2 linked regions of the Spirosoma aureum genome follow. The protein of the gene in region 1 interacts with the protein of each later gene in a pairwise test. Links are inferred from orthologs where the notes say so. Each region holds a gene or a part of one and is shown in the gene's direction. Other genes may lie near its edges.

Region 1 (5,840 bases):
ACAGATTTCTAAACAGCTTCAATAACGCGGGCAATTCACTAACATCATACCACTCCTCTCCTCCCAAATTGAGCCACTGACCGTCACGTTTAGGGCGTTTAAGCTGAGCCTCATCATCTTCATAGTCGTGATTGTAAACCTCAGCCATAATGTGCTGTAAGGCAGACCAGGATTGCGTTTTAGTCGATTCTTTTCGATTCTGGCTTTGTACAACTTTCACTGTACGATCGGCAAAGGAAGCCGTCAGGCGAATTTCCAGCTCACCCTGCTGATTCGCAAAATCCAGGTAGGTAAGTTCAAACGGACGTTCGCGGCCAATGGCTTCATACGATGCCTGAATTAGTTCCTGCACCAGGTATTGCCAGCTATCGGCATTTTTTGGCCTTCCCTGCCTTGCACCCGCATTATCTGTTTCTAGGGTAATATCCCAGTAATCATCATCTTCTCCGAGGGTGTCTTCGTTCGAGGGCACCAGTTGAGTTTTGTTGACCAGATCCGTCATCGTTTGCCACCAGGCTTTCGGCAAGCGGCCCGACCAGGAAAAGTCATCGTCCCGCGTATACCCCTCAGCAATCAGTTCGTCATCGTCAATATCGTCGCGATCGGGATAGGTAATTGACAGATCAATCTGCAACGACTTATCCGCTGCCGCACGAACGGTCAACGTGTAAAAATAAGCGTAGGGCGCGGGCAACGACCGGGCCGTTTGGTAGCGAATTTGAATACTAGTGAAGGACATGCTTTTTTGTGTGCCGGACAACTGGCCCCAAAGTTAAGGGATTCGGGCGATTGTGGCGTTTCGGTCAATTTTACCAGTAGGTGTTTCCGCAAACTGACTAACGGCAATCTGTTCTTTCGGTACTGCATATGGACCCACCTGAAGTCGAACGGCTTCCTGAACGGCTCTGAACTGGTCACTGCTCAGCGATTTTTGTTCAAGAATAACAGCGATCCGCTGACCAAGCCGTTCGTCGGCCAGGCCAGCGACAATCAACCGGGGTATCGCTTCAGCCTGCCCAACACTGGATTGACCAAACAACGCCAGCGTATCCTGCACCACTCGCTCGACCTGTTCTGGCTGAACTTTTACGCCACCCGTGTTCATGATCGTATCTGCCCGGCCCAACAGCCTGAATTGGCTGGGTTCTACTTCACGTAGCAATTCAACAACGTCGTTCGTTTGAATTCGCTCAAAATTGGTGGCAGCCGCCGTAATGTGCAGGCAATCTCGCTCATCGGTTCCTAGTACGACTCCTTCCAGTGCGGTAAAAAGATCACTTTTCATAGGTCCGTTCAGCCGACGCAATGCAACATGTGAGACTGTTTCAGTCATGCCATAGGTCGCAAAAATAGGGGCATCGATTGCCTGTAATGCCCGTTCAAGAATAGGGCTGGTAGCTGCTCCTCCCACCAGAATAGCCTTCATGTCGTTCAGAATCGGCAATTTCCGTTGTGTAGCCTCAATGATCGTTTGCAGTTGTAACGGTACAAGTGCCGTGAAATCAAAATGAGTTTGATCAGGTTCAAAAGCTGCCAATGGGTTACCCGATGGCTCGAGTACCGTCATTATCATTCCCAACTCCAGTCCCCGAACAAGCATCATTACACCTGCTACATAACGAATGTTAAGACAAACCAATGCTTTATCGCCCAGTTGCAGACCAAGCGTCTGGCCTGTCAGGTGTGCACTGGCCCGCATCTGTGCCCGCGTGAGCGTAATTGGCTTAGGCGTACCCGTTGACCCGGACGTATGCAGAGTAAAACTCGTTTGACCACTTAACCACGCCCGGCAAAATTTCAGCGTTTCGGCTTCGTAGGCCGAACCGGGCGTTGGCCAGGAATCAGGAAGTAATGGATTTACTATCATTATCAATTGTCGAGACACAAGGCTTTGCACCTCGACATAATCCGTACTTAATTATCCAATTTTTGATTAGGTGTGAATGCGAAGGTTTCCATTGGCAAGATCGGCAACCTGGTACTGCTTTAAGGGTAGCGTAGCCGGCCCTATTACTACTTTACCCGTAGTATCAAACCGCGACAGGTGAAGCGGGCAATAGAACTGATTTTCAGCCGATTTATAGACTAACTCTGTTCCCTGATGGGTGCATTTAGACGATACAGCGAGGAATTTGCCGTCTTTTGTCTGGGCTACGATCACATTTTTAATAACGACATACCCCCCTTTTACTTTCAGATTTTCATTGACCTTATCATTCAGATTCAGGATCAGATCAACCAGTTGGTCAGGATCAGCCGCCGGTTCACCCGCATCGCCCTTCGAGCAGCCCGCGCTGCAACGCGTTAGCAGGATCACACCAACGCTGGTACCGACTAATCGAAAAAACTCATGTCGGTCCATTGTGGGTAAGGTGTTTTGCATGTTGGTTCGTTGTAATTTTGCGGATACTATCGCTTACGCGATGTAAATATGGTTTTTTTTTGTCATTCAACGACAGCGAACAAAGACGCTCGCCGGGCGGTTACCCAAACAATATGGAAGAAGCAAAAGTAATTGTCAATCCGATCTCTCCAGATAAAGTTGCTGAAGCACCCGGACTTCTGGAGTATGCACACACGGTTGGCGGAGCCATAATCCGCCCCGAAGACAAAGGTAAAATTACAGGCCGAGCCGTAGCGGCCATGCGCGAACAAACTGACATGCAGTTAAGTCAGCTTTACAAGCAGATGCAGCTACTGGCAGAACAGGCCACCGCCATCAGGCATCGCGTTGAAATATCGGAACGGATTTACGCAGCTCAAATGAGCTTCGAACCGGTTGTTGGGCATACCTATCACTTCTATCAACGTAAAAACGGAACCGATCTGTTGTCTATGGTTGGTCCAACCGAATGGGGACGCAAGTTTCCGTTCGAACGCTGCCTGGCCACTGTCCGCATGATGGCGGATCATACGTGGGATGTGCAGTATCATGAGGTCTCATTCGAGGAGTAATCGAGCAAAAGAGCGAAAGAGCGAGTTGAAAGGGCCGCTTTTTCGCTCTTTCACTCGTTTGCTCTTTCACTCGTTTATTTATGCAAAGTAACTACCCCTGGGAACCGATTAAAGAATATCAGGAAATCCTATTCAGCTATTACGATGGCATTGCCAAAATCAGTATCAACCGACCACACAAACGTAATGCGTTTACCCCACTGACCGTCAAAGAGATGTCGGAAGCCATGGAACTGGCTCGCCAGGACGAACGAGTTGGTGTCGTTATCCTGACCGGTGAAGGTGGCGAAGCATTCTGTAGTGGTGGTGATCAATCCATACGTGGTCATGGGGGCTATGTGGGTGAAGATCAGGTTCCCCGTTTGAACGTACTGGATTTACAAATGCAGATTCGTCGGATTCCGAAGCCGGTTGTGGCTATGGTTGCCGGGTATGCCATCGGTGGTGGTCATGTGCTGCACGTTATCTGCGACCTGAGTATTGCTGCCGACAACGCCCGTTTCGGCCAAACCGGCCCTAAAGTGGGTAGTTTCGACGGCGGGTTTGGTGCTTCTTATCTGGCTCGCGTTGTTGGTCAGAAAAAAGCCCGCGAAATCTGGTTTTTATGCGACCAGTACGATGCGCAGGAAGCACTGGACATGGGGCTGGTAAACAAAGTAGTGCCGCTCGATCAACTGGAAGAAACAACAATTGCCTGGTGCCGGAAAATGCTGGAGAAAAGCCCAATTGCTCTCCGAATGCTCAAAGCTTCGTTCAACGCTGAACTCGACGGACAGGCTGGTATTCAGCAATTGGCTGGCGACGCGACACTCTTATATTATCTGTCGGAGGAAGCCAAAGAAGGAAAAGACGCCTTCCTTGAAAAACGGAAACCTGATTTCAGCAAGTTTCCGAAGTTTCCGTAATCAAGTCCGAATGCATTTCCGCTTACTGCACTAGTGTCTTACTTTTTTACGGCAACGAAGCCCGCCAACAGGAACTCAATGTGGCTCCTGTTGGCGGGCTTCGTTCGTTTCGGACTGTTATACGCTCTACATGATCTGATATGACCGCTTAGAAACAGTTCAAATGCGGAGTTAACCAACTTTATTGGTAGACAAATTCCCGAATACTTGACGGCCAGTTGGGATCTATGTCCGAAACGACAAACTCCCGCACAGCGCGGCCTTGCGGATCGAAATCGTACTGATGGGTGAATACTGTAGTCTCCGGCGAGGACGAGTTCGTCGACGTTGACACCATCGTTTGTTTCAGGAGCAAATTCTGGCTTTGCTGCCCCCGAAATGTCAGTGGCGAAGGAATGCCAGGCTTGGTTAGATCATACTCATATTTATTCTTCTGAATCAGCCCAGAGCTATAGACGGTTTCCTTCGCGATAACATTTCCGTTTTTTATAGTGTAGGTATCCCGCTGATTATTTCCCGTATAGCTTATCAGATAACCCTCAGCATCATACACATATTCGTCGGGACCCTGGTTTCCTTTCAGGTATCCTTTTGCGTTCAGCAACAATGTATTCAATAAGTCTTTGCTTTCAGAGTTCTGGTATCGCTGGATAAGGTCAGGTGTATACTGGTACGAAAGTTCCTCCCACCAGCTCGCATTGTTCCGGGCACTCGTTCGTTGCCGAATCAGGCGATCATTGGTATCGTAGCTGTAATCATTCTTAATCCTCCAGGTAAGCAGCAATTTTTTCCCATCGAGCGTCACTGATTTTTCGCCATCAGTACTTATCAAATACTCCGTGATTTGTACGACCCTACCCATTTTCGCTGAAGCAGGAGTCTGTGTTGAGGTAGGCGTAGTAGTCTGTGGGCTGATATTGACCTGAGGAGTCGTGCAGGCCGACAGCAAAGCCAGTGGAAAGAGCAATGAGAAAGTAGTAATTGGTTTCATTCTGTGGAAGATTTTACTTGATGGGTTTGAAAATAATTAACAGAATGTCATATATCAAAACCTGCAATTAAAAACGACGATAAGCAATCAGACAAAAACCTCATAATCAATTATTTGACACCCAGGTAAATTATTTTAAGGCTTAGAAATACATAAACTTCTTCCAAATGCCTACTCCAACCGTCTTCCGCATCGTCGTGCGACAGGATGCTTACCTCTAGAGTTGCTTCGCAACTCTAAAAATCTACTATGGCCACATACACTGTACATTGGGAACATCTAATTTCGCGGAAAACAGCCATTCCTTATGATCAGGCATTTTCTGCTTCCAATTGTTCTACTCTTTTCTAATCCACTATTAGCCCAACAAAAGGTAACTCAGTCATCCAATCGAGGATCAGTGGCCAGTCTTCACAACCAGATTGAGCAAATCGCTGGTGCCGCTCAGGGCCGGGTTGGCGTTGCGGCAATGCTGCTTGAAACCGGCGAATCGGTAGCCCTTTTGGGAGACCAGCGGTTTCCGATGCAAAGTGTTTACAAAATGCCGATAGGCATGGCCGTGTTGCATCTGGTTGATCAGGGTAAGGTAACACTTGATCAGAAGGTACGTGTCGAGACGATTGAGTATGTCTCCAAACGGCAGCACAGCCCAATGCGCGACCAGTTTCCGAAAGGCACCGACATAAGTGTAGCTGAGTTGTTACGCTACTCGGTTTCTGAAAGCGACGGTTCAGCCAGTGACGTTCTCATGCGTCTGGCCGGTGGGCCAAAACCGATCATGGCTTATTTTAAAAGTCTGGGCATTAAAGACATCATTATCGCAAACACGGAGAAAGAAATCGGTGGAGACAATGCGGTGCAATATCGCAACTGGGCAAAACCAACAGAGGTGGTAGCGTTGTTACGTCTTTTTCAGCAAGGGCGCGGATTGTCTAATTCCAGCCGGGCTTTATTGTTACGCCTGATGACGGAAACAGAAACCGGTCTAC
Region 2 (5,758 bases), 2.4 Mb from region 1 along the record:
GAGATTTTCATTTTTTGTCTAATGCTCAGTGTCTAATATCCAACGTGTATTGTACTTTTGCATACGAATTCAACCGAACACAGATATGGATTTATCAACCCCGCTAACACTCCTGTTCTACGTTGTCCTGCTGACGGCTTCATTTATCACTGGCCGGTGGCTGGAGAGCAAAGACCGGAAATACTAAGTTGGTTTACAGTTTATAGTTTTCAGTGCACAAAGCAACCTTGCATTGGCCACTAAAAACTATAAACTGTAAATTCTAATTACAGAAATGCTCAGCGCCCTCACCCGTTGGTTATTTAAAGTCGCCGGTTGGCAGGTTGTGGGCCCTGTACCGCATTTACCCAAGGGCATTTGGGCTGTAGCCCCTCACTCAACTAACTGGGACTTTCTGGTCGGGTTAGGTGTACGCCCTACCATTCACGTCTGGATTCAATATCTCGCCAAAAGTTCGCTCTTTAGCTGGTATTCAGGCTGGCTTTTCCGGCTACTGGGTGGCAAACCTGTATATCGTGATAAATCGCACAACCTGGTCGATGCCATCGTTGCTGTATTTAACCAGAATGAACAGCTACAGATTTGCATAGCACCCGAAGGCACTCGCAGTAATGTATCAAAGCTTAAAACAGGCTTCTACTACATTGCTCTTGAAGCGCACGTCCCGATTATTCCGGTTGGCTTCGACTGGCCCCGAAAACTAGTTATTATAGGCAATCCTATCTATGTAACAGGCAATTACGAGATGGATATGCTCCCATTTTACGAATTTTTCTCACAGGTTCACGGCGTCAAAAAAGACTGGCTGAAGAAGTGGGAGGAAACGGGTGTGATTGCCTGAAAAGCTAGTTTCCCTAAAAGCCGCTAGCTTTTTGTTTCCTGTGCGCGTTTCAGTTCATCGACCATTCGACTACCGGCTCGCTCCGATGCGCCGGATTCGCCCATTTTCCCCTGTACCTCTGTGTAACCAGCCAATTGCGTATCCCGGCCCGGTTCACCGGGTAAAATGGCTCGTAGTTCATCGGTAATCCGATCGGCGGTGAGGTCGTTTTGAATCAATTCCTTCACAACTTCACGGTTGGCAATCAGGTTTACAAGCGATATAAACGGTACCGCAATCAGTCGTTTCGCAATGGTATATGACACCGTTGTTGTTTTGTAGCAAACGACCTGTGGCACATTAAACAAGGCGGTTTCGAGCGTGGCCGTACCAGACGTAACCAGCGCAGCCGTGGCAATATGCAACAGATCATAAGCCGCGTCATTAACACGTTTAACAGTTGGGTACCTCCCCAACAGATTACCATAGAGCGGAGCAGGCAAATTACTGACTGTGCCTACAACAAACTGACAATCGGGAAACTGGCGCGTTGCTGCCAGCATAGCAGGTAATATAGACGTAATTTCCTGACGGCGACTTCCGGGGAGAAGGGCAACAACAGGGCGTTCATCCAGTTTCAGCGTTGAGCGAAAATCGGGATTGGGCTGAAAATCAGCCAGAGCATCCAGTAGAGGGTTGCCAACGTAGTCGACGTTGTAATCGTATTTTGCGAAAAACTCCGTTTCGAACGGTAGAATCGTAAACAGCCGATCGACATTCGCTTTAATTTTTAATGCCCGGCGCTGGTTCCATGCCCAAACCTTCGGCGAAATATAATAAAACACGCGAATGCCATGCTGTTTGGCAAAACGGGCCATCCGCAGGTTAAATCCGGCGTAATCGATGAGAATAAGCACATCGGGACGGTGTTCAAGCAGATCGGCCTGGCATTCTCGCATGATCCGGCGGATTGTACCCAGGTTTTTCACTACCTCCAGGAAGCCCATAAACGCCATCTCCCGATAGTGTCGCACCAGTACCGCTCCGGCATCTTCCATCTGCTCACCACCATACGCACGGCACTGTGCATCAGGATCATGGCGACGAATGGCCCGAATCAGGTTTGCCCCGTGAAGATCGCCGGAACGTTCGCCAGCAATGAGGTAATAGTTCATGTGGTGTTGTATGTTATGGGTTGTATGACTTGATTATCGGCTCTATCATACACCCCATATCATCCATACAGGCTCTATTCGCCAAAATAATCCACAAAATTTTTCGGTGTTTCGTAAAGCCGAAGCTGGTGCAGATGAGCTTCTGTTACTTCGCCCAGTGCACGTTCGAGAATTTTCCAGATCTCCATGATAAAGATCTCACAGCTGGCCATTTTGCCCTGCATGAAATCGACGTCCAGATTCAGATTTTTGTGATCAACTTTCTCGATTACCTCCCGCTTCACAATATCACCCAGCACTTTCAGGTCAATCACAAAGCCTGTATCCGGATCGGGCTCACCTTTTACCGTTACGATCAATTCAAAGTTGTGTCCATGCCAGTTAATGTTGGCACATGGGCCAAAAACTTCCTTATTGCGCTCCTCAGACCAGGCCGGATTGTAGAGCCGGTGGGCAGCGTTAAAATGTTCGATTCTGTTAATATAGACCATTTTTCTGGTTTAGATGGGGCGGTTGCCAGAAACGCCGATTTTGAAAATAAGCCACAAAGGTACGAACTCTTTGGGCCTAATGAAACCGTTAGTTTAGTTGAAAAGGCGGTTGGAGTATATTTAATGCATATATGAAAAATACAATTTAATCCCTAAAAACGCTATTCCTTTGTTCATCTTAAAATCTGTATCTTTACAGCCACTTTCACTTCATGCTAGCTAGCTTTTTTCTCTTTATCGCAATCAATACGTTTACTTCTAGCTCTTTATGATTATTGTTACGGGGGCCGCTGGCTTTATCGGAAGCTGTTTGATCAGCAAATTGAATCAGGAAAATTTCAATTTTATCATTGCTGTCGATGATTTTTCGGACCCTCGTAAAGAAGCAAATCTGACTGGGAAACGGATTCAGGAACGCGTTGACCGGGAAGAGTTTTTCGGCTGGCTCGACAACAATTATCAGGAGGTGGAATTTATTTTTCACATCGGTGCCCGCACCGATACCACCGAATTTGACCGCCAGATTTTTGAGCATCTGAACGTTGAGTATTCCAAGCAAATCTGGAATCGCTGTATTGATTATCAGATTCCCCTCGTATATGCGTCATCGGCAGCAACTTATGGTATGGGCGAGTTTGGGTATGATGATAATGAGTCGATCATTCCGCAGTTGAAGCCGCTCAATCCGTACGGTGATTCAAAGAATGAATTTGATATCTGGGCACTGGAGCAGGAACGTAAACCCTTTTTCTGGGCTGGACTGAAATTTTTCAACGTCTACGGGCCCAATGAATATCATAAAGACCGTATGGCATCGGTAATTTACCATGCCTACAACCAGATTTGCCAATCCGGTCACATGAGGCTGTTCCGGTCACATAACCCTGATTATACCGACGGTGGACAGATGCGTGATTTCATTTACGTGAAAGACGTAATCGAAGTTTGTTCATTTCTGATGCATCACCGACGCAATTCAGGTATCTACAACCTCGGAAGTGGCAAAGCCCGTACATTCCTCGATCTGGCGACACTTACTTTCCGGGCTATGGATCGCGATCCGCAGATCGAGTTTATCGATACCCCCGTCGATATCCGCGATAAATACCAGTATTTTACGCAGGCCAACATGGCTAAGCTTCGTTCTATTGGTTATGACAGGCCATTCCATTCGCTCGAAGAAGGCGTTTCTGATTACGTAAAAAAATACCTCAAAGAAGGAAAGTATCTCTAGCTGCCGGTAATCATTCTTTTGTTTTTGGCCACCAGAAGCCGACGCACAGCGATCGCCCGATGACTGGCCTCTTATGCGTCGGCGAGTAGCGCATTTACCATTTCTTGAAGATAAAAAATACCGCGATCACAAGGAATACAAAGCCAACCAGATGATTCCAGGCGAGTTTGTCGGTTTTAAAAAAGTAGACCGTTATTAAGGTGAAAACCGTCAGCGAAACAGCTTCCTGAATTGTTTTGAGTTGGAAAAGCGAAAACGGGCCACCCGTTTCTTCAGAACCGATACGATTAGCTGGCACCTGAAAAATATATTCGAAAAAGGCAAGTCCCCAACTGAGCATAATAATGCCGAAAAGCGATAGCTTGGCCAATGTGGGGTACTGCTTTAGTTGCAGGTGGCCATACCAGGCCAGTGTCATAAAGATGTTCGATAACGTGAGCAATAAAACGCAATAGAGTCCTTTCATTTAATTATGCTAAAATTTTAGTTTCTGGCAGGACCAAGGTACTGGTAAATCGGAATTCCTGCCAATCGAGGAGTAATTCTCCGTCAAGTAAAGTTGTTAAACGATAACTAATCCACAAACCCAGTCCATGTCCTTCTTTGAGCGGATCAGCCCGAAAGTAAGGCTGCATCAGATCAAGCACAGGCCCGGATTCCCGAACGGTTCGATTCTGGACAAAAATCGTCGGTGCGTTTTCCCAAACTAACCGGATACTCACCACACTATCCGGAACGGCATACTTGATCGCATTTTCGAGCAGATTCAGTAACACATGTTCCAGCTTAACGGCATCTGTTCTGATCGGCGAAGAAAGCAATGTTGGTTCCTCAAACTGCGTTGTTACTTCATAATCAGTGGCTACAGTTTCCAACTGAGCCAGGCAGTTTTTTATTAATTCCGGCAAATCGACCGGTGTTGTTTTGAGTACCTGATGGGCATGATCAGGGCGGCTAAGCGTCAGAAATTCGTCGAGCAGACGTGTCAGACGTTTTATTTCATCCAGTTGTCCCAGCAGGAATGGTGTTGTCCGGCCGTCTACCTGACCACTGTCAAGAGTGACTTCAAGACCAGTTTTCATGATGGCAAGCGGTGTTCGAAGTTCATGCGCAGCGGCTCCAAAAAAATTACGCTGTAGTTCAGCACTTTCCCGAATTCGGGCCAGCATCTGGTTTAGCGTATCGGTTAACTGATAAAGTTCATCACGAGCGGTTGGCAAGGCGATCGGCTCAATTGTGGCTGCATTCGTGATCTTTCCCGCCTGATGAACAATTGCCTGAATTGGTTTCAATAGCCATCCAGCGATAACATATCCTCCCAGGAATGCCAGGATCAGGCTTACGAACCAACCAAGCCCAAAGACCCAGCGTAACTGTCGGATATCCTGCATCAAACTAGCATCGGGCACTGCTAATGTCAGACTCACCTGACCACTGGGAATCTGATAAGCCATAGTCTGAACCGTCATGGATCTGAAAGAACGCAGATGCCGGTCAACGTCGTGCCCTACGCCGGATGCGTTTGGAAAGCCAGGACTACGAAAAAGCTCACGGCTCCGACCATAACTATGGTATATTACCCGCATCTGTTCGCTTTCGGTAGGCAAAGGCAACACAATCGGATCGACACTAACCTGCGAAAGTAACCATCCAGCCCTGGTCGCTACCGCCCGATCAAAAGCGATCTGGAGGCTATTTTCGGCCCGGATCAGCATGAGCCAACCGGCCAGTAAACTTACTCCGGCAAACACAGCCGTAACGGCCAGCACAATCCGGCTGCGCAGGTTCATATCGATTTGAGCCGATAACCACGGCTGATAAGCGTCTCAATCAGTCCACGTGTACCAACCGCATCCAGTTTCTTACGCAATTGATAGATGTGTACTTCTATCACGTTACTGCCCATGTCATAATCGGCGGCCCATACCTTCTCGGCAATCTCATTTTTCGTTACCAATAGTCCGATTCGGCGCATGAATAATTCGAGTAAAGCAAATTCCCGATTGGTCAGTTCCAGCTTGATGCCTGCCTTGAACAC

Evidence for each region. Proteins that work in one complex are often made in the same cells at the same time.
Region 2: the proteins of menB (region 1) and rfaD interact in binary tests that used the Escherichia coli proteins (3 or more experiments, as listed by UniProt). The link is inferred for Spirosoma aureum from one-to-one orthologs.

What each region holds. Positions count from the first base shown.
Region 1 is NZ_CP050063.1:4,050,642-4,056,481, reverse strand. What follows is about bases 1,986-4,947. They hold menB (1,4-dihydroxy-2-naphthoyl-CoA synthase), read left to right. Parts: upstream 1,986-3,035; coding sequence 3,036-3,860; downstream 3,861-4,947. Other genes in these bases: G8759_RS15965 (hypothetical protein), read right to left, coding at 4,042-4,851; G8759_RS15975 (DUF2452 domain-containing protein), read left to right, coding at 2,497-2,955; G8759_RS15980 (QcrA and Rieske domain-containing protein), read right to left, coding at 1,986-2,383. Also shown: G8759_RS15990 (hypothetical protein), read right to left, coding at 1-739; G8759_RS15985 (AMP-binding protein), read right to left, coding at 773-1,867; more of G8759_RS15980, read right to left, coding at 1,934-1,985; bla (class A beta-lactamase), read left to right, coding at 5,159-5,840. UniProt on the Escherichia coli protein: Converts o-succinylbenzoyl-CoA (OSB-CoA) to 1,4-dihydroxy-2-naphthoyl-CoA (DHNA-CoA).
Region 2 is NZ_CP050063.1:1,671,376-1,677,133, reverse strand. Bases 1,858-4,737 are described here. They hold rfaD (ADP-glyceromanno-heptose 6-epimerase), read left to right. Parts: upstream 1,858-2,754; coding sequence 2,755-3,720; downstream 3,721-4,737. Other genes in these bases: G8759_RS06745 (sensor histidine kinase), read right to left, coding at 4,191-4,737; G8759_RS06750 (DMT family protein), read right to left, coding at 3,815-4,186; G8759_RS06760 (6-pyruvoyl trahydropterin synthase family protein), read right to left, coding at 2,070-2,486; lpxB (lipid-A-disaccharide synthase), read right to left, coding at 1,858-1,995. Also shown: G8759_RS06770 (1-acyl-sn-glycerol-3-phosphate acyltransferase), read left to right, coding at 275-841; more of lpxB, read right to left, coding at 865-1,857; more of G8759_RS06745, read right to left, coding at 4,738-5,510; G8759_RS06740 (response regulator transcription factor), read right to left, coding at 5,507-5,758. UniProt on the Escherichia coli protein: Catalyzes the interconversion between ADP-D-glycero-beta-D-manno-heptose and ADP-L-glycero-beta-D-manno-heptose via an epimerization at carbon 6 of the heptose.